One region of the Bradyrhizobium sp. RDI18 genome, then DNA from elsewhere that is predicted to be linked to it. Evidence: predicted binding sites of a transcription regulator. Region 1 holds the regulator's gene; each other region holds the start of a gene.
The links. The regulator PhoB, encoded in region 1, activates phosphate uptake and scavenging genes when phosphate is short. The targets are predictions, from matches to a motif close to TGTCATNNANCTGTCAT.

Region 1 (7,101 bases):
CCACGGGCGGCATGAGCGCGATCGGGCGCAACGGCGCTTCGCTCAGAAATGGAGATCAACCATGAATTTCGTCAGGACAATCGTCGCCGCCGGCCTGGTCGCCGCGTCGACCTCGGCCTTCGCTGCCGATATCACCGGCGCGGGCGCCACCTTCCCCTTCCCGATCTATTCGAAGTGGGCTGACGCCTACAAGAAGGAGACCGGCAACGGTCTGAACTACCAGTCGATCGGCTCCGGCGCCGGAATCAAGCAGATCCAGGCCAAGACCGTCACCTTCGGCGCCACCGACGCGCCGCTGAAGGCCGAGCAACTCGAAAAGGACGGCCTGGTGCAGTGGCCGATGGTGATGGGCGCGATCGTGCCGGTCGTTAACCTCGAAGGCATCAAGCCGGGCGAACTGGTGCTGTCGGGCGAAGTGCTCGGCGACATTTATCTCGGCAAGATCAAGAAGTGGGACGATGCCGCGATCGCCAAGCTCAATCCGAAGCTGAAGCTGCCGGCAGATGCCATCACCGTGGTTCGTCGCTCCGACGGTTCGGGCACCACCTTCAACTTCACCGACTATCTCTCGAAGTCGAACGCCGAATGGAAATCCAAGGTCGGTATGGGCACCGCGGTCGAATGGCCGGTCGGCGTCGGCGCCAAGGGCAATGAAGGCGTCGCCGGCAATATCGGCCAGACCAAGAACGCGATCGGCTACGTCGAGTATGCCTACGCCAAGCAGAACAAGCTGACCCACACCGCGATGATCAACAAGGCCGGCAAGACCGTGCAGCCGACCATGGAAGCCTTCCAGGCGGCCGCTTCCAACGCCGACTGGGCCAAGGCTCCCGGCTACTACGTGATCCTCACTGACCAGCCTGGCGAAGCCTCCTGGCCGATCACTGCGGCGACCTTCATCCTGATGCACAAGGCTGCAACCGACAAGGCAGCCTCCCAGGAAGCCATCAAGTTCTTCAAGTACGCCTTCGAGAAGGGCGACAAGATGGCCGAAGAGCTCGACTACATTCCGATGCCGGACTCGGTCGTCAAGCTGATCGAAAAGACCTGGTCGTCGGAAATCAAGAGCTGATGACTCTTGTCCCGGACGCGGCGCGGCGTGCAACGCTGCGCCGCAGAGCCGGGACCCACGCGTCACCAAGAGCACGTCGCCCAACAAGTTCGGCCCCGGCCTAGCAGCGCATTGTTACCTCGCTGCGCTGCATCCGGGGCACGAGACGGATCAAGCAAGATCAAGTAGAAGTGCAGGGGACCAGCGTGGCAGAAATGGCGGTTGAAAGCGATGTTATGGAAGCTGCCGGACCCTATGATCGCGCCCGGGCCCTTAGCGCTTTCAAGCTTGGCGATGTCGCCTTCTACTGGATCACGCGCGCCTGCGCGATCTCGGTGCTCCTCATCCTCGGCGGCATCATCGTTTCGCTGATCATCGGCGCCTGGCCGGCGATCCGGGAATATGGCGCGGCGTTCCTGTGGACGCAGCGCTGGGCGCCGTCGGCGGACCCGCCGGTATTGGGGGCGCTGGGCCCGGTCTACGGCACGCTGATCACCTCCGTGATCGCGATGATGATCGCGATCCCCGTCGGCCTCGGGATTGCAGTGTTCCTGACCGAAATCTGCCCGATCTGGCTGCGCCGTCCGATCGGGCTTGCGGTCGAGCTGCTCGCCGGCATTCCCTCGATCATCTACGGCATGTGGGGCTTCTTCGTGCTGGGCCCGTTCCTGGCCAATACCTTCCAGCCCTTCATGATCAGCGTCTTCGAGGGCGTCCCGGTGCTGGGCACGATCTTCGCAGGTCCCCCTTCCTATCTCAGCCTGTTCAATGCGTCGCTGATCCTGGCGATTATGGTGCTTCCCTTCATCACCGCGATCTCGGTCGACGTCTTCAAGACGGTGCCGCCGGTCTTGAAAGAGGCGGCTTACGGCGTCGGCTGCACCACCTGGGAAGTCGTCCGCAATGTTGTCGTCCCCTATACGCGCGTCGGCGTGATCGGCGGCATCATGCTGGCGCTCGGCCGCGCGCTCGGCGAGACCATGGCGGTCACCTTCATCATCGGCAATTCATTCAAGATACAGTCCTCGATCTTCGCGCCCGGCACCACGATCTCGGCCGCGATCGCCTCCGAATTCGCCGAGAGCGACGGGTTGCACCAGTCCGGCCTGATCCTGCTCGGCCTGCTCCTGTTCGTGTTGACGTTCTGCGTGCTCGCGGCGGCGCGGCTGATGCTGTTGCGGCTGGAAAAGAAGGCGGGGAACTGACATGAACCCGATCTACGCGTCCCGCCGCCGCAACAATATCATCGTCAAGTTCCTGTGCCTCGCCGCCGCGCTGTTCGGCGTCACCTGGCTCGCGCTGATCCTGTTCACGCTGTTCTACAACGGTCTTGCCGGCCTCAATCTCGCGGTCTTCACGCAGGATACGCCGCCGCCGGGTTCGACCGATGGCGGGCTTCGGAACGCCATCATCGGCTCGATCATGATGACCGTGATCGGGGTCGGCATCGGCGCGCCGCTCGGTCTGTTCGCGGGAACCTATCTCGCCGAATACGGCAAGCACGACAAGCTCACCTCGGTGATCCGCTTCATCAACGACATCCTCTTGAGCGCGCCGTCGATCATCATCGGCCTGTTCATCTACGGCGCCATCGTGGTGCCGATGGGTGGCTTCTCGGCCTTTGCCGGCTGCCTCGCGCTGGCCGTGATCGTGATCCCCGTGGTGGTGCGCACCACCGAGGACATGCTGGGACTGGTGCCCAATCCCTTGCGTGAGGCGGCCTCCGCGCTCGGCATGCCGCGCTCGCTGGTGATCCGGCGGATCGCCTACCGCGCCGCGCGCGCCGGCCTGATCACCGGCGTTCTACTGGCCACCGCCCGCGTCGCCGGTGAAACCGCGCCACTATTGTTCACCGCGCTGTCCAACCAGTTCTTCAGCCTGGACCTGACCAAGACGATGGCGAACCTGCCGGTCACCATCAACAACTTCGTCCAGAGCCCCTATGTCTACTGGAAGCAGCTTGCCTGGAGCGGGGCGCTTCTGATCACGCTCACCGTGTTGGCGCTGAATATTGGCGCGCGCATTCTTGGCGCCGAGAGGACATCCAAATGACCGACATCTCCGTATCCGTGAGTAACGCAAGCGGGCCCGTTCCGCAGGCGGCGCTGCCCGAGGCCGCGCCGAAGGTGACCGCGCGCGGCCTGAACTTCTACTATGGCGAGCACCATGCGCTGAAGGACATCAACCTGACGCTCGGCACCCATCGCGTCACCGCCTTTATCGGCCCGTCCGGCTGCGGCAAATCCACGTTGCTGCGGATATTCAACCGGATGTACGATCTCTATCCGGGTCAGCGCGCCACCGGTCAGCTCTTGCTCGACCAGACCAACGTCCTCGACCCCAGGCTCGATCTCAATCTGCTGCGGGCCCGCGTCGGCATGGTGTTCCAGAAGCCGACGCCGTTCCCGATGACGATCTACGAGAACATTGCCTTCGGCATCCGCCTCTACGAGAAGATCTCCAAGTCGGAGATGGACGGCCGGGTCGAGAAGGCGCTGCGCGGCGGCGCGCTGTGGAACGAGGTCAAGGACAAGTTGAACGCCAGTGGCCTTTCGCTGTCCGGCGGTCAGCAGCAGCGGCTCTGCATCGCGCGCACGGTGGCGGTGCGGCCCGAAGTGATCCTGTTCGACGAACCGTGCTCGGCGCTGGATCCGATCTCGACCGCCAAGATCGAGGAACTGATCCAGGAACTGGCGGAGGATTACACCATCGCCATCGTCACCCATAACATGCAGCAGGCGGCGCGCGTCTCGGACAAGACCGCCTTCATGTATCTCGGCGAGCTGGTCGAATTCGACGACACCAACAAGATTTTCACCTCGCCGCGCGATCGACGTACCCAGGACTACATCACCGGCCGGTTCGGCTGAGCATGATCCGGAAAAGTGGGGACCGTTTTTTCGAACAGATCATGCTCAACAAGAAAACGAAATCATGATCCGTCCGATCGGCTCATGATTTGAGGAGATAGAAGATGGCTTCCGAACACACCGCCAAGGCGTTTGACAGCGACCTCCAGGAATTGACGCGTCTGGTCGCCGAGATGGGCGGCCTTGCTGAGCGCATGATCACCGAATCCGTCGACGCGCTGGTCCGCCGCGACGTCGCGCTCGGCAAGCACGTCGTCGCCACCGACGTCGAGATCGACCGCCTGCAGCATCTGATCGAGGAGCGCGCGGTGCTGACCATCGCCCGCCGCCAGCCGATGGCGATCGATCTGCGCGAGATCGTCGGCTCGATGCGGGTTGCCACCGATCTGGAGCGAATCGGCGACCTCGCCAAGAACATGGGCAAGCGCGTCGCGGCGCTGGAGAACGATTTCCAGCCGCTGAAACTGATGCGCGGCCTCGAGCACATGACGGATCTGGTGCAGTCGCAGGTCAAGTCGGTGCTGGACGCCTATGCCGCGCACGACCTGCCGGCGGCGATGGCGGTGTGGAAGGGCGACGAGGAAGTCGACGCCATCTGCACCTCGCTGTTCCGCGAACTCCTCACCTACATGATGGAGGATCCGCGCAACATCTCGTTCTGCATCCACCTGATGTTCTGCGCCAAGAACATCGAGCGGATCGGCGACCACGCCACCAACATCGCCGAAACCGTGTTCTACATGATCGAGGGTCAGCAGATGCTCGACAAGCGCCCGAAGGGCGACATGACGAATTTTGCCACGACCGTACCTAACACTTGAGGGAAGCAGGATGAGCGCGCGCATAATGGTGGTCGAGGATGAGGAAGCGCTGACCACGCTGTTGCGCTACAACCTCGACGCTGAAGGTTATGAGGTCGAAACTGTCGCCCGCGGCGACGACGCCGACACGCGGCTGAAGGAGCGCGTGCCCGATCTCGTCGTGCTCGACTGGATGCTGCCGGGGCTCTCCGGCATCGAGCTGTGCCGCCGCTTGAGGGCTCGCCCCGAGACCAAGCAATTGCCGATCATCATGCTGACCGCGCGCGGCGAGGAGAGCGAGCGCGTGCGGGGGCTGGCGACCGGCGCCGACGATTACATCGTCAAGCCGTTCTCGGTTCCGGAACTGCTGGCGCGGGTAAAGGGCCTGTTGCGGCGGGCAAGCCCCGAGCGGCTCGCCACCGTGCTGACCTATGGCGACATTGAACTCGATCGCGAAAAACGCCGCGTCGCGCGTTCGGGCCGCCAGATCGATCTCGGCCCGACCGAGTATCGCCTGCTGGAATTTTTCCTCGAGCATCCCGGCCGCGTCTTCAGCCGCGAGCAGTTGCTCGACAGCGTCTGGGGCCGCGACATCTATATCGATGAGCGCACCGTCGACGTCCACATCGGCCGCCTACGCAAACTGCTCAACCCCGGCCGCGAGCAGGATCCGATCCGCACCGTCCGCGGCGCAGGTTACGCGCTGGACGACCGGTTTGCGAAGGTGGAGCCGTAGCGCTCTACTGTCGTCGCCACGAGTTCAACCGTCGTCCCCGCCTAGTGCGCAATTGCGCACGGGGCGCGGGGATTCATAACCACAAATCTAGATTGTTGAAATGCGCTGGAGCTCCAGCGAAGCATAACCACAGACAACTGTGATTATGGGTCCCTGCGTTCGCAGGGACGACATCGTTGAGATAACGGCGCGCGCCCTTACCTGGTTTGCTTCGGCTGCTGCCTCCGCCGATCGGCGGCGGGCTGGTAGGCGATGCGCGAGTGGTGGGCGCAATAGGGCAGGCCCGTGAGCGCCTTGCCGCCGCAGAAGAAGAATTCCGGGCTCGAGGGATCGCCGACCGGCCAGTGGCAGGTGGCCTCGTTCAGTTCGAGCAGCGACAGCCGCTGGCTCATCGGCACGACGTTGTCGAAGGCGATCGGATCCGGCTCCATCTCGACTTCGAAGGCGTGTGCCAGCGCGGTGTTGCCGCGCGAGACCGGGCGCGACACCCGCATCATCGGCTGGGCGGGGCGTGCCTTGCGCTGCCGCGGGGCGGCCGAGGAGGGGCTCTTGGCACGGCCGGAAAGGCCCAGCCGGTGCACTTTGCCGATCACGGCGTTTCGCGTCACATTTCCAAGTTCCGCGGCGATCTGGCTCGCCGACAGTCCGGCTTCCCAGAGCTTCTTAAGCTGTTCGACGCGATCGTCGGACCAGGTCAAAACCGTCATCGTACTCTTCCCTTCGCATCGCGCCGGCCAATCGGGGGCAGCGCTGGCGAGTCATTCGTCTCAAAAATCCCTGCGGTCAGAATCCCTTAGCCCTCGCCGGACGCGCTAACCGCGCCGAACGTTTACGCCTGCACAAAAAGGACTCTAAGGGATCAGAACTGCCGCACGAGATGTCGTACCCGACAGCCCAAAGGCTACAATATGGCGTGACTCGGGCGCAAGAGTCCGGGCCCGAACGTCCACATGTTCTGACATCTAGGCATTTCACTGCGTGTTTTCCACCACACCGCAATCTTACGGATTTTAGCACCTTGCACTGCAGGAAAGGCGGCTCCGTGGCGTGTTGACAGCGCCCCACGCCCACATAGAATGCCTCTCACGTGCCGCCCTTAAGAGGCGGCACGTTTCGTTTTCGCAAGACCGGCTGTTGCCGCGTTCGCGCCAATGCACGCTCGCGGCAGGTCTCAAAGGCAGGTCTTAAAGGCCGGTCTCAAACCTCAGTGATTGCCATGACCAATAGCGCCACGTCGCATCTGCTCCCCGTCTTCGCCAGGGTCGATCTCGGATCTGAACGCGGCGAGGGCTGCTGGCTGACCGCCACCAATGGCGAGCGCTATTTGGACTTCACCTCGGGCGTCGCGGTGAATGCGCTCGGTCACTGCCATCCGCACCTGATCGCGGCGCTGCAGGAGCAGTCGACGAAACTCTGGCACATGTCGAACCTGTTCAAGTCGCCCGATGGCGAGAAGCTCGCCGCGCGGCTCTGCGAGCAGAGCTTTGCCGACCTCGTGTTCTTCTGCAATTCCGGCGCGGAGGCGATGGAAGGCGTGATCAAGGTCGTGCGCCGCTATCAATTCTCCAAGGGCCATCCCGAGCGCTATCGTCTCGTCACCTTCGAGGGCGCCTTCCATGGCCGCACCCTGGGCACGCTCGCAGC
Region 2 (7,101 bases), on a different contig from region 1:
AACTGCCTGTCATCGGCAAGCAGTGCAGTGGCTGCCACGAGACATATCGGATCAAGAAGGGCTGATCGCATTCTAACTTTGAGCGTGATCTCCGCGCAAACGCGTTCCGCGTTTGTCGCGAGGGAAAACCGCTACACATTTTTCCGAATCATGCGCTGACCTCAAAAACGGGCGGACGCCGCGAAGCGTCCGCCCTTTGTGTTAGCCTTTTCTTGTTTTTGTTTGCTCGCGTTCGAACCTACGTCACCAAGTTTACTTGGTGACTTGATTTATTTGGTTACCTGGCCGCGGATTTCACCGCCCGGATTGGCGGCGGTGTGAATGTTGATGTAGTACCTGCCGGCCATGAGATCTGCGGCCTGCGCGTCGGTCAGCGTCGCGCTGCCCTCGACCGGGCTCGACGTCGCATTTGGGATGGCGACGGCGACACCGGCGTTCTTGCCGGCTTCCGCGGGCCCGTGGAAATGTGCGGCGGTGGCAGGGCCGGACAGGCCGGAATAGGAGAGCTTCCAGCTCAGCTTCTTGCTGGCGGGATCGTAGTCGATGTCGGCGGTGCCCTTGGCCGCGCTGGTGTTGGGCGGCACCTGGGATTTACCGTCGAGTGTTGCCTTCATCTTGTCGGCAGATGCTGGTCCGGCAAAAGCAATCGCTGCCCCCAACGCAAGCGTGACAAGCATGGTCTTGTTCGACATGGTGTTTCTCCCTGTGGACGTCAAAACGGCGATGTCAGCCTCAGAACAACGCCTTTCCGAATTTATTCCCGAGACGCAGACAAAGGCTCGAAATTTCGCAGAAGCCTATGGCGCAAAGTGCGTTCATACTGGTTGTTGAGTTTAGGACTCCCTGACAACGGATCAGTGAATGCTGCGACGAATTCTCCTTGGCTTGATTTTGGCTGGCGTCGCCGGCGCCGGTGTCTTCTGGTGGCTGACGATCCCGGCGGTCGTTGCTCCAGCCTCGCTTCCTCCTCGCGCACCGAACCTTGCCAACGGCGTTGCAACGTTCAATGTCGGGGGCTGTTCCTCCTGCCATGCCGTTCCCAACCAGCCCGATCGACTGAAGCTCGGTGGCGGGTTAGCAATGCCGTCTCCGTTCGGGACGTTCTACGTTCCCAACATTTCGCCTGATCCGACCTACGGTATTGGCCGGTGGAGCGAGGCGGATTTTGTGACCGCGGTGCTCAAGGGGACGTCGCCGGACGGCGTGCATTATTTTCCGGCCTTTCCATATACGTCCTACCAGAACGCTACCGTCGACGACGTTCGCGATCTCTTTGCCTACCTGAAGACTCTTCCAGCAGTGGCCGGCAAGCCGCGCGATCACGACGTGCCGTTTCCATTCAATATCCGCCGCAACATCGGCGTCTGGAAATGGTTGTTCATGGACGGAAAGCCTCACGTAGCCGACGCCTCACATTCGGCGTCGTGGAAACGCGGGGCTTATCTCGTCAACGGTATGGGCCATTGCGCCGAGTGTCACAGCCCGCGCAACTTCCTCGGCGGTATCGTCCAGACGCAACGCTTCGCAGGTGGGCCCAATCCGGAAGGAGAGGGCTGGGTCCCCAACATCACTCAGAAGAGATTGGCCGAGTGGAGTGCGAAGGATATCGCCTACTTCCTCGAAACCGGGCAAACGCCGGATGGCGACACTGCCGGCGGATCGATGGCGCGGGTGATCAGGAACACGTCGCAATTGCCGCCGGAGGATCGCGACGCCATCGCGGAGTATGTGAAGTCGTTGCCAGCGGTCGAGGGACCGCCGCGGCCGCCGAAGAAGGCAAAGGACGATCAAAAGTCTTGATGGACAGCGTGACGTCGCGCGTCGTCAGTTAGTCAAGGCGGCGGTGATCGGCTCACGCCTTTCCGGCAATGTCGGCACGATCGTCAACGGCTTGCGCGGCACGGGCGGCGCGGCGGTTTTGGTCCGTTTCAAGTCCGTGGGACGTTTGGCCGACGCGGCGAACGAGCGATCGAAATCGCCCATCCGGTACAGCACGACGCCGCGGTCGAAATGGGCGGTTGCGAACCGCGGATAGTACTGGACGCCCAAATTGTACGTGGCGAAGGCCGGGACGGGCTCGAAGCGGCCGATGGGGGCGGCGCCCGATTCCTTGGCTGCGGGTACTGCGGAGGCGAGCGCGATCGCTCCGCCGGTAGAAACCTCTCCACCGCGCTGGATGCGCGGTTCGTCCTGCGCCGGGCCGTCGGGCTGCACGGCCGCAACTTCCTGCACGCCGCCGGCGGTTCTGTCGGTCAGCATTTCGGCGGCGCCCGGCGGTTTTGAAAACAATCCGAACACGGTGTAGCCGCCGACCAGCACCGCAGAAATGATCGTTGCCGCCATCGTATTGGAGGCGACCTTTCGGACGGTCTCATAGGTGCGGATTGCTGGGGGGCAGGCGGCTGCAGCGCAATGGCGAGCAACTGATCGTAGGTCGAGCGCTGCTCGGTGTCGGTCAGGATGTCATAGGCGCGCACCAGTTCCCTGAACCTCAGCGCGGCGTCGGGATTATCGGGATTGATATCGGGATGGGTCGCCTTCGCGGCCTTGCGGAATGCCTTCCGCAATTCCTCCGCGTCATCACTCGGAAGCGCTCCGAGCAAATCGTACAGCGTCCCCATGGTGGTACTCGCGACTGTTTCCCCCTCGGAATGTCCCCGCCGCGGAGCTTCCGATTGACGACGCCCTAGTTAATCAAAAATATCAAGGCGGTAGGATGATCCTCATATGGCAAAAGCATGCCATGGTTAACGTCGTTAACCCTCCGTTAACCCTTCGTTGCGGTGAGAAGCCCCGCGATCGGGGGTAGGCTGAAGCGGCGCGCCCCCAAACCTCCAGCCATCCGCCGGGCTAGGATAGAGGGGGAAGGCAGGCCGATGCCTAACCCGCGCCGAACGCCTTGAAGGTGATGATGGTGTGGGTGTCCTGGATCCCTGGAATCACCTGCACCTTCTCGTTGACGAAATGGCCGATGTCGGTGTCCTTGTCGACGTAGAACTTGACCAGCAGATCGTAATCGCCGGCAGTGGAATAGATCTCCGAGGCGATCTCGGCCTCCGCGAGCGCATTGGCGACGGCATAGGATTGGCCGAGTTTGCATTTGAACTGGACGAAGAAGGGAACCATCGCAGTCGTCTCCGAATTGGTTGGTCCCAATAGGCCAAAAACCGCTGATAATGGCAAGCCGGCTTGCTGCCCATGCCACGGCGCGATAGGACATTCCATGGCCTTCAACCGACGACTTGCACGAGGTTTGCGATGACGGCGCCGATCGCGCTGACCATCGCCGGCTCCGATTCCTCTGGCGGCGCCGGTATCCAGGCCGACCTGAAGACGTTTGCCGCGCTCGGCGTCTACGGCGCCTCCGTCATCACGGCGCTGACAGCACAGAATACCGAAGGCGTCAGCGGCATCCATCAGGTGCCGGCGGAGTTCGTGACCGCGCAGATCGATGCAGTGTTTTCCGATCTCGACGTCGGAGCGGTCAAGATCGGCATGGTGGCGCAGCCATCGGTTATCGACGCCATCGTCGCCGGTCTCAAGCGCTGGTCGCCGCAGCATGTCGTGCTCGATCCCGTGATGGTCGCAACCTCCGGCGATCGGCTGCTGGCTGCAGAAGCGGTCGATGCGCTGCGGACAAGACTCATTCCGCTTGCTTCGGTCATTACGCCCAATTTGCCTGAGGCCGCCGCGCTGCTCGACGAACCGGTGGCTGCGGGTGAGGCCGCCGTCGAAAGCCAGGGCAGACGATTGCTGGCCATGGGCTGCAAGGCGGTGCTGATCAAGGGCGGCCACGGGGAAGGCGCCGAATGCGTTGACTATCTGATCGGCACGAGCGGCACCATCGCGCTGGCCGCGCCGCGCATTGCGACGAAAAATACCCATGGCACCGGCTGCTCATTGTCCTCGGCGATTGCAGCGGAGCTCGCTAAGGGCGGGGAAATGGAAACAGCCGTACGTAGCGCCAAGGCGTGGATCAGTGCTGCGATTGCCGCGGCAGACCGGTTCAGCGTCGGGCATGGTCACGGGCCCGTGCATCATTTTCACAAGTTTTATTAGCTGACCTGTCGTCCCTGCGAACGCACGAACCCATACGCCGCGGCTTGTCAATTGAAGCAATCGGCTCGTTATCTTCTCCAACAATAAGCATCGGTGGTTATGGGTCCCTGCGTTCGCAGGGACGACGAGAAGATGTTGCGGAGGCCATGTCGCTTGCCTGTCGCATCGCGCTGCTATCCGCGAGAGCAAGGGCGCAGCATTGATTCTCGTGGGGCTATAGGTCGCGTGAACAGTCATCGCCCTGTCACAGAAATCTGGTAGGTGCACAGATATGGGCAGTGACTCCCTGAGCGAAGAGAGCCCCGAACGGCGCTTTCGTACCTTGTTCATCTCCGACGTCCATCTCGGAGCCCGCGGCTCGCAAGCCGACCGTTTGCTGGACTTCCTCAAAAGCCACGACGCCGACACCATCTATCTCGTCGGTGATATCGTCGATGGCTGGGCGCTGAAGTCGAGCTGGTACTGGCCGCAATCGCATAACGACTTCGTGCAGAAGATGCTGCGCAAGGCGCGCAAGGGCGCCAAAGTCATCTACGTGCCGGGCAATCACGACGAGTTCCTGCGCAACTACTACGGTACGCATTTCGGCGGCATCGACGTGGTGGAAAACACCATCCACACCGGCGTCGACGGCAAGCGCTATCTCATCATCCACGGCGACATCTTCGATCTCGTGGTGCAGAACGCGCGCTGGCTCGCCCATCTCGGCGACAAGGCCTACGACTTCGCCATTCAGATGAATCGCCTCGTCAACTTCTTCCGCCGCATGTTCGGCGTGCCCTATTGGTCGCTATCGCAATGGGCGAAGCTGAAGGTGAAGAACGCCGTCAACTACATCGGCGCGTTTGAACAGACGTTGGCCGGCGAGGCGCGGCGGCACGGCGCCGACGGCGTGATCTGCGGCCACATCCACTACGCCACCATCCGCGACGAGCACGGCATCCACTACATGAATTGCGGCGACTGGGTGGAAAGCTGCACCGCGCTCGCCGAGCACGAAGACGGCCGGTTCGAGATCATCACCTGGACCGATCCGCAGCGAAGGGCGGCGCCCGTTCCCCGCGTCGCGGCGCGCGCCGCATGACGCATATCCTCGTCGCGACCGATGCGTGGCATCCCCAGGTCAACGGGGTGGTGCGGACGCTGACCGCGATGGCGGAGGCGGCCACGGGGCTTGGCGTCGAGGTGAGTTTTCTGACGCCGCAATCGTTTCGCACCTTTGCGATGCCGAGCTATCCCGACCTGCGGCTGGCTCTGCCGCTTCCCGGCAAGATCGCACAACTGATCGAAGCGGCAAGGCCTGACAGCATACATATCGCGACCGAGGGGCCGATTGGGCTGTTGGTGCGGCGCTATTGCCGCAAGCGCGGCTTGCCGTTCACCACGAGCTTTCACACCCGGTTTCCGGAATATGTCTCGGCGCGCTCGCCGATTCCGGAAGCCTGGGTTTGGTGGGCGCTACGTACCTTCCACCGGCCGAGCCGGGCAGTGATGGCGGCGACGCCGGCGCTGGCGGCTGAGCTGCGCCTGCGTGGCTTTCGCAACGTGGTGCTGTGGTCGCGCGGCGTCGATACCTCGCTGTTCCATCCGCGCAGCGCCGATCTCTGCCTGCCGACGCCGGTATATCTCAGCGTCGGCCGTGTCGCGGTAGAGAAGAATCTCGAAGCCTTCCTCGATCTCGATCTGCCCGGCACCAAGCTCGTCGTCGGCGATGGGCCGGCCCGGATGGCGCTGGAGCGCAAATATCCTGGCGCCGTGTTTCTCGGCGCGCGGCATGGCGAGGAACTGGCCGAAATCTATGCGGCGGCCGATATTTTCGTCTTTCCCAGCAAGACCGACACGTTTGGCTTGGTGCTGCTGGAAGCGCTGGCGAGCGGCCTGCCGGTTGCGGCTTATCCAGTCAACGGTCCCCGCGACGTGATCGGCTCGGCGCCAGTTGGCGTGCTGAACGAGGATTTGCGCGCGGCCTGCCTGGAGGCGCTGCAGATTTCGCGGAAAGAATGCGTGGAATTTGCTGCCGCCCATAGCTGGCAGGCCTCGGCACGGGCTTTTGTCCATCATGCCCTCAATCTTGGTCCCCTGCAGCCGGAAGGCGAGCTGGCCGAATTTGTGGCGGAGGACCCGCATTTCGCCGCCTGATATCACCTGAATCTGTATTGCCCGCCGGTCCGCTTGCGCGATACAAAGTGCGCATGACGGAAAAAGCCTCAACGGCACCGGTCGGTGCTGCAGATATCGATGCGGCGGCGCGCGTAGTTGGCCCGTTCGCGGTGCGGACGCCGCTGTTGTCGTTCCCCGTTCTCAACGAGCGCGTCGGGACCAAGGTCTTTCTGAAGCCCGAAATGCTGCAGCGGACCGGATCATTCAAGTTCCGCGGCGCCTTCAACAAGCTGGCCTCGATCCCGCAGGACAAGCGCGGCGGCGGGGTGGTCGCATTCTCCTCCGGCAACCACGCCCAGGGCGTGGCGGCGGCGGCGCAGATCCTCAACATGCAGGCCACCATCGTGATGCCGGCGGACTCGCCTATCACCAAGCGCGAGCGCACCAAGGGCTATGGCGCGGAGGTGGTGCTCTACGACCGCGACAAGGAGGACCGCGAAGCGATCGCCAACGGCATCGCCAGCAAACGCGGTGCGACGCTGGTCCGGCCGTATGACGATCCCTTCGTCATTGCAGGGCAGGGCACTGCGGGCCGCGAAATCGCCGAGGACATGACAGCGCTCGGGCTCGTGCCCGATATCGTGGTAGCGCCGGCCTCCGGCGGCGGGCTGATCGCCGGCGTCGCGACGGCCGTGAAAGCAAAATTTCCGCAAGCGCAGGTGATTGTCGCCGAGCCCAAGGACTATGACGATCACGGCCTGTCGCTCCGCGCCGGCCATCGCGAGGCCCATCACGCCGCCGGCCGCACCATCTGCGATGCGCTGATGGCGGCGATGCCGGGCGAACTCACCTTCTCGATCAACAGCAAGCTGCTCGCAGCCGGCGTGACCGCATCCGACGAGGAAGTCGGCGCGGCGGTGGCCTATGCCTACCGGGAATTGA
Region 3 (7,101 bases), on a different contig from region 1:
GGACGTTTGCCGCGCGCGCTGTCTGCGCCAGCCGGGCGATCGAAGCCGGCACGTCGTGGCCGCGGCAGACCACACGTTCCACCAGGCGATCGAACGCCTCCTTGCTGAGACCCGTGCGGTCGACCATTCGGCTGCGCTTTTGCGGCTTGGCGAGGCTGGCGACCGTCGAGTCCATATGGTCGTTGAAGGCGAACAGGTCGACGCGTCCTTCCGAAAGCCAGCCGATGATTTCGCTTTCCGCGTCGAGATTGTAGGTCTCGTGCCGGAGATGGAAGCGGGTGTCGGCGGCGAGCTGCGGCCGCATCTGCTCGATCGCCTCCAGCAGGCGCCTGGCATTGTCGGCGCTGCGCAGGCCGGGCTCCCACGACCAGGTCGTGGCATGATAGACGGTCGTGATCCCGTTGCTGATCGCCTGCCGGTCGCTGTCGACAAGCGCCACATCGATCGGGAAATCGACCCCGGGGCGCGGCATCATCTGCCGCTCGAAGGCATCACCATGCAGATCGACAATGCCCGGCAATACCAGGAGGCCGTTGGCATTGACGCCACCGATGCTGTAGTTGCTGTCCGCACCTACGGCTGCGATCTCGCGGCCAGCGATCCGCAATGAGGTTTCGACGATTTCGTTGCCGAGCAGGGTCCGGCCACCTTCGATGAACAGTTCAGTCACGATGCGGCACTCTGGTTGAATGGACGGCGACTAGCTGCGGCGCCGGCTTCGTACTTTTCGAGAAAGCCCGCTACATCGAGCTTGCGGAAATCGGGCAGGGCGCGGCGCAGCGTCTCATGGTCCCAATCCCACCACGCGAGTTCCGCAAGCCGCCCGGCAATGGATTCCGTAAAACGCCGCTTGATCGGCCGTGCCGGATTTCCCGCAACGATCGTATAGGCGGGGACGTCCTTGGTCACGATGGCGCCGGCGGCGACCACTGCGCCGGTGCCGATCGAGCGGCCAGACAGAATGACCGCGCCGTGGCCGATCCAGACATCATGGCCGATATGGACGTGATGCTTGCGGCGCCATGCAAAAAACTCGGCATCGTCGCTCTCGCCCGAAAAGTAGCTGGAGGCGCGGTAGGTGAAATGCGCCTGCGAGGCCCGGTGCATCGGATGATTACCCGGATTGATGCGCGTCATCGCCGCGATCGAACAGAATTTCCCGATCGTCGTATAGGTGATCTGCGAGTCGTTCACGACGTAGGAATAATCGGCCATCGTGACTTCGAGCAGAATGGTCCGGGCGCCGACCTCGGTGTAGGCGCCAAGCTGGCAGTCGCGCACTGACGCGGTGGGGTCGACCAATGGTTCAGTGGGAAGCATCTTGCCGGCCATCGGTAACGTCCATCTACAATCGGGAAAAGGGGCACCCGCTCGTCTTCGATGCGCTTGATGACAGGATCATGACGGACACATGACGCCCGCTGCTGTGGACGAACGCCGCACCGCAGCGTGCGTGTCACACAACTGTAAGATCGAGCCGCTAGCGATGCTCCACGATCGGGACTCTGGAGCATTGCATGCTGGTGGTTGAAGGTTTGACGTGTCGGTTCGGCACCAAGGCCGCGGTGGATAACGCGTCTTTCTCGATTCAGCCGGGCAGCTTCGTCGGCGTGATCGGCCGCTCCGGCGCCGGCAAGTCGACGCTGCTGCGGATGATCAACCGTCTCGCCGAGCCTTCCGAGGGACGCATCCTGTTCGAAGGCGTCGACGTGACCGCGCTGCGCGGCAAGGAGCTGCGGCAATGGCGCGCGCGCTCGGCGATGATCTTCCAGCAGTTCAATCTGGTCGGCCGGCTCGATGTCCTGACCAATGTGCTGATGGGGCGGCTGGCTGCGGTACCGTCATGGCGTTCCCTCGCTCAGCTTTGGCCCGAACGTGACAAGGCAATAGCGATGTCGGCGCTCGAACAATTCGATATGGCGTCTATTGCATCCCAACGCGCCGACCAGCTCTCCGGCGGTCAGCAGCAGCGCGTCGCGATTGCGCGTGCGCTGGTACAGGAGCCCGACATCATACTTGCCGACGAGCCAATTGCTTCGCTCGATCCTCGCAACACCCGTGTGGTCATGGATGCCTTGCTGCGCATCAACAAGCATTTCGGGATCACCGTAGTCTGCAATCTGCACTCGCTCGATCTGGCGCGAAGCTACTGCGATCGTCTGATCGGCATGGCGTCGGGGCGGATAGTGTTCGACGGCGCACCGGTGGCGCTGACAGATCGCATCGCGCGTGAGCTCTACGATCTTGAGGCCAATGAGGTGATGGATGCGACGCCGGCGCTTGCGCCAGTCGGATCGGCGGTTCCCACGCTCGGTACGGTCGCCGCGGCCTGAGTGTTGCGTCCAAAAATCAAGAGCTGCGCGGGACTTGAAATCCGCAAGCTAAATTGCTGCAAAAACAGGAGACGTCATGTTCAATCGTCTTATTATCCTCGCCGCTGCGGCGGGATTGGTATTCTCAGCTTCCCCCGCATCAGCCCAGGACTGGAAAGCGAAATATCCCGAACTGGTGTTCGCAAAGGTCCCCGATGAGAATGCATCGGGAACGACCAACCGTTGGACGCCTTTGGCGGAGTATCTGTCCCGCGAGCTCGGCACGAAGGTGACGCTGCGGATCGCCAACGACTACGCCGCCGTGATCGAAGGGCAGCGGGCCGGCAACATCCACATCGCGATGTACGGTCCGGCGTCTTATGCACGTGCGTACATCATCGGCGCCAAGGTCGAGCCGTTCGCGATCGAAGTGAATGGCGACGGCACCAAGGGCTATTACTCCGTCCTCTATGTCAAAAGCGACTCGAGCTACAAGGACATCAAGGACCTGAAAGGCAAGAATCTCTGCCTTGTCGACCCCAATTCAACGTCAGGCAACAACGTGCCGCGTTTCGCGATGGACAAGATGGGCATCGACCCGGAGAAGTTCTTTTCCAAGGTGGTTTATTCGGGAAGCCATGAAAACGCGGTGATCGGGCTTGCCCAAGGCACCTGCGATGCGGCGTTCAACTGGTGGAATGACGAAAAAGAATCGAACCTGCTGCGGATGGAACGCAAGGGCATGGCGAAGGCCGCCGATTTCAGGATCATCCTGAAATCCGAACAGATTGTGAATTCGCCGATGGCATATCTCGGTAGCCTGCCTGCCGACCTCAAGGCGGCGATCAAGAAGGCCGTGCTGGAAATTGCAGTGAAGGACAAGGCCGCTTTCGACAAGATTTACGAAGGGAAGCAACTGCCCTTCGTCGAGGTTGACCACAAGGCCTATGAGGCCGTGATCGATCTGACCAAATTTGTCGACAGCTTGCGCAAGCAGAAGTCCTGAACGGAACGACGTTTCCAGACGATTCGGGCGGATCGCGAGGTCCGCCCATTGTCTCTTCAGAAAATTCCATGCGAACAGCAGTCCCCGAATTCCCGGAAGCCAGGCTGCGCGAGCTGGCCGATCGCTATGCGGCTGCAGTTGCCGCCAAGCGACGGCGTATATGGCTGGGTTCGGCGGTCCTGATCGCCGCGGCGCTTGCCGCCGGCTGGATGGGCGACGTCGATCTTTGGAAGTTTGCCGAGAATTTCTGGCGCTTCCCGGCCTATTTCGCCAGCATAGCTCCCACGTTTTCGTTCTCGTCTGCCTGGAATGATCTCTCGGAATGGCTTTGGGGCTTGCCTCGCTGGACGCTGCTTCTCGGAGATACCCTGCTGATTGCGTATATGGGAACCCTTTCGGGAGCTATATGCGGATTCGCTCTCTGCTTTCTGGCATCGGCCAATCTCGTCAGGTCGCGCGCAATCGTTTTCGTCACACGGCGCGTTCTCGAATTTTGCCGGACCGTGCCGGAGATCGTCTTTGCCCTGGTTTTTGTACTGGCATTCGGCCTGGGACCGCTTCCAGGCGTGCTCGCAATAGCAATCCATACCACTGGCGCGCTTGGCAAGCAGTTCGCCGAAGTTGTCGAGAATATCGATAACAAGCCGATCGAGGGGGTGGCGGCGAGCGGAGGTAGCTGGATTCAGATTGTCCGGTTCGGCGCGGTGCCGCAGGTCCTTTCAAACTTCGTGAGTTATGCTCTGTTGAGATTCGAGATCAACGTGCGCGGCGCGGCGGTGATGGGCTTCGTCGGCGCCGGTGGGATCGGGCAGGATTTGATCGAGGCCGTGCGCAAGTTTTACTACAGTGACGTTAGCGCCATCCTCTTGCTCATCATCGTCACGGTCATGCTGTTCGATTTCATTACAGAGCGCGTGCGCCATCGCCTCCTTGGGCTGGAGGGCACCGGCGCATGAAATCGTTCAGCTCCGACGCTCAGGCCGCAATCGTTGAACGCTATCCGAGCCATTTTCGCCCGGATTGGTGGAGCAGGGCAAAGATCACGATAGGCCTTGGCACGGCTGTCGCGCTTTTTCTGTTCGGGATTGCCCAGCTAGACATTTCGTTTCACCGGCTTTCTGACGGAATGGCCAGGCTAGGCGGATTCCTTCGGCTTATGTTGCCGCCCGATCCTGGTTCATGGGCAGAGGCATTGAAGTATTTGAATGCGCTCGGCGAGACGGTGTCGATCGCATTTCTCGGTACGCTGGGCGGAGCACTGCTGGCCTTGCCAGTGGCTCTGCTGGCCGCACGCAATGTGGTTGCGAACCGGATCGTCCACTTCTTCTCACGCCGTAGCCTCGACACCATCCGTGGTGTCGATATCTTGATCTGGGCGCTCATCTGGGTCGGCGTCGTGGGATTGGGTCCGTTTGCAGGTATCCTTGCGGTCATCTGCAGCGATTTCGGGACGTTTGGAAAGCTATTCTCGGAAGCTATCGAGGCTGCCGACAAGAACCCCGCAGAGGGAGTTCGATCGGCGGGCGGCAGCCATCTCCATAGCGTCCGGTTCGGGCTGTTGCCGCAGGTCTTTCCAATTCTGCTGAGCCAAGTGCTTTACTACTTCGAGATCGAACACGCGCTCGGCGACGATTATCGGAATCGTCGGGGCCGGCGGAATCGGCCTTCAGCTTGCCGAACAAATCCGGGTGCTGGAATGGCAAAAGGTATCGTTTCTGATTCTGCTTATCCTCATCGCGGTTTCCGCAATTGACTGGATTTCCGGCAAACTCCGGTTTGCGATCATCGGACAACGAGCGGTCGCGTGATGCTTCGTTAGGGTGGGCAAAGGCGCGCGAGCTACGTGCCCACCATCTAGGGCACGTCACTGAATGGTGGGCACGCTATCGCTTTGCCCACCCTACAAGCATCAACTGTTCTCCACCAGAAACTCGACACGCTCCGCGGCGAAGCGCGCGCGTTTGGTTACCAACGGTTTGCCGTCGGTATCGACATCGGTACTATCGACCACGAGAACGGGACGCCCGAGCGCGAGATCGAGCCTTGCGGCGTCGGAGGCGTCCACGATGGTGGCGGTGACGCGGGTTGAAGCGCGGCGGTAATCGCGAACGCCGTAATGCACCAGCAGTTTGGTCATCGAGCGTACGTTGGCGAAGACCGCTCCGGCGCCCGGAAAGCGATCGGCGGAAAGCCAATTGGTGCTGACGCAGATCGGCGTACGGTCGGCGAGCCGCACCGATTCGATCCGGACCAACGGCGCGCCGGTCTTCAGTCCGAGCTCACGGGCCAGTTCGCGCGTCGCGGGCTCTTCGGAGGCATCGATCAATTGGCCGCGCGGCTCGCGGCCGCCGGCGCCGACGATTTCGGAAAATCGCGTCCGCGAGCGCAAGGGATAGGCGAGGCGCTGCGCCTCGACATAGGTGCCGCTGCCGCGTTCGGCGCGCACCAGGCCGCGTTCGGCAAGCGCAGCCAGGGCGCGCCGCACGGTGTGGCGGTTGACCCGATAGGTATCGGCGATCTCGATCTCGCCCGGCAGCTTTTCGCCCGCAGCAAAGCGGCCGTCGGCAATGCCGCGCTCGATACCGTCGGCAACCTGCCGCCACAAGGCGACGCCGGAACTCTCCTGCAGGCTCATGGCGTGGTGATACCAGAAATTATCCGTTTGTCACGAAACAGTCATGGCGCTCCGTTATCAAGTTGTCTATTATCATAGACAACTTGATTCAGGCAAGGTTGCTCAATGGGATTGACCGGTCGGAACAGCAGAGAGGCGCAGCGCAAGGCCGCGATGGCGGTGCTGGCGCATTCCGAGGCTGGCGACATTGCGGGCCATCTCGCGGCGATCGCGGTACCCGCACATGAGAACTTGCGCGAGCCCGAGAATGGCCTCGTGATGGTGCGCGGCCGCATCGGCGGCGACGGTGCGCCGTTCAATCTCGGCGAGGCCACGGTGTCGCGCGCGGCGGTGCGTCTTGCGACCGGCGAGATCGGCTTCGGCTACGTGCTCGGCCGCGACAGGCAGAAGGCGCAGATGATCGCGCTGTGCGATGCCATGGTGCAGTCGACAGAGTTTTCGGGCGAGGTCGAGACCAAGGTGATCGGGCCTTTACGCGCCGCCATGATCGCCGATCGCAGCCGCAAGGCGGCCGAGGCTGCGGCGACGCGGGTCGATTTCTACACCATGGTGCGCGGCGAGGGGTGATGCGATGACGACGGTTGCAGAATTGCCCGCAGGGTTTGCCGACAAGGTGTTGTCGGCGCAGTCGACCTTCCGTTCCGTGATGGATGCGATGGCGCGTCCGGGGAGCGTGCAACGGGTCGCGGCGGCTGCCGGCACGCCGGCCGGGATGATGCGCGGCGCGGCGGCGATCGCGCTGACGCTGTTCGATCACGACACGCCGATCTGGCTCGATGCCGCGATGTCGGTCACGCCTGATGTTGCGAAATGGCTCAAGTTCCATACCAGTGCGCCGGTGGTCGCGGATTCCTCGATCGCCAGCTTCGCCCTGATTGGCGACGCCAAGAACCTGCCGGCCCTCGATTGCTTCGCGTTCGGCAGCAACGAGTATCCTGACAGGTCGACGACACTGATCCTGCAGGTCGAGAGCCTGACGCAGGGGCCCACCTTCCAGATGAGGGGGCCGGGCATCGACGGTACAGGGCTGCTGCTGGCGACGCTCCAGCCGCGCGACCTCTTTCAGCGGCTCACCATCAACGAAGCCCTGTTCCCGCGCGGCATCGATGTCGTGCTGGTTCATGACGACTTGATTGTCGCGATCCCCC

Region 2: a site for PhoB is predicted at 4,291-4,307, ahead of ACFXS9_RS05190 (UDP-2,3-diacylglucosamine diphosphatase). Genes of this name have one in related genera too.
Region 3: a site for PhoB is predicted at 1,401-1,417, ahead of phnC (phosphonate ABC transporter ATP-binding protein). Genes of this name have one in related genera too.

Annotation. Positions count from the first base shown of each region.
Region 1 is NZ_JBICRN010000008.1:5,715,773-5,722,873, forward strand. Features, by position in the region: gene pstS (phosphate ABC transporter substrate-binding protein PstS) at 62-1,072, shown strand; gene pstC (phosphate ABC transporter permease subunit PstC) at 1,258-2,256, shown strand; gene pstA (phosphate ABC transporter permease PstA) at 2,258-3,103, shown strand; gene pstB (phosphate ABC transporter ATP-binding protein PstB) at 3,100-3,921, shown strand; gene phoU (phosphate signaling complex protein PhoU) at 4,026-4,742, shown strand; gene phoB (phosphate regulon transcriptional regulator PhoB) at 4,753-5,457, shown strand; gene ACFXS9_RS36675 (GcrA family cell cycle regulator) at 5,655-6,164, opposite strand; gene ACFXS9_RS36680 (aspartate aminotransferase family protein) at 6,674-7,101, shown strand, end outside.
Region 2 is NZ_JBICRN010000006.1:861,709-868,809, reverse strand. Features, by position in the region: gene ACFXS9_RS05225 (c-type cytochrome) at 1-65, shown strand, start outside; gene ACFXS9_RS05220 (CHRD domain-containing protein) at 270-692, opposite strand; gene ACFXS9_RS05215 (c-type cytochrome) at 862-1,800, shown strand; gene ACFXS9_RS05210 (hypothetical protein) at 1,825-2,319, opposite strand; gene ACFXS9_RS05205 (J domain-containing protein) at 2,253-2,621, opposite strand; gene ACFXS9_RS05200 (Lrp/AsnC family transcriptional regulator) at 2,881-3,126, opposite strand; gene thiD (bifunctional hydroxymethylpyrimidine kinase/phosphomethylpyrimidine kinase) at 3,259-4,059, shown strand; gene ACFXS9_RS05190 (UDP-2,3-diacylglucosamine diphosphatase) at 4,331-5,143, shown strand; gene ACFXS9_RS05185 (glycosyltransferase family 4 protein) at 5,140-6,198, shown strand; gene ACFXS9_RS05180 (threonine/serine dehydratase) at 6,252-7,101, shown strand, end outside.
Region 3 is NZ_JBICRN010000006.1:384,353-391,453, reverse strand. Features, by position in the region: gene ACFXS9_RS02770 (alpha-D-ribose 1-methylphosphonate 5-triphosphate diphosphatase) at 1-670, opposite strand, end outside; gene ACFXS9_RS02765 (chloramphenicol acetyltransferase) at 667-1,332, opposite strand; gene phnC (phosphonate ABC transporter ATP-binding protein) at 1,518-2,333, shown strand; gene phnD (phosphonate ABC transporter substrate-binding protein) at 2,410-3,318, shown strand; gene phnE (phosphonate ABC transporter, permease protein PhnE) at 3,387-4,274, shown strand; partial or broken gene phnE (phosphonate ABC transporter, permease protein PhnE) at 4,271-5,126, shown strand; gene phnF (phosphonate metabolism transcriptional regulator PhnF) at 5,228-5,953, opposite strand; gene phnG (phosphonate C-P lyase system protein PhnG) at 6,059-6,520, shown strand; gene phnH (phosphonate C-P lyase system protein PhnH) at 6,525-7,101, shown strand, end outside.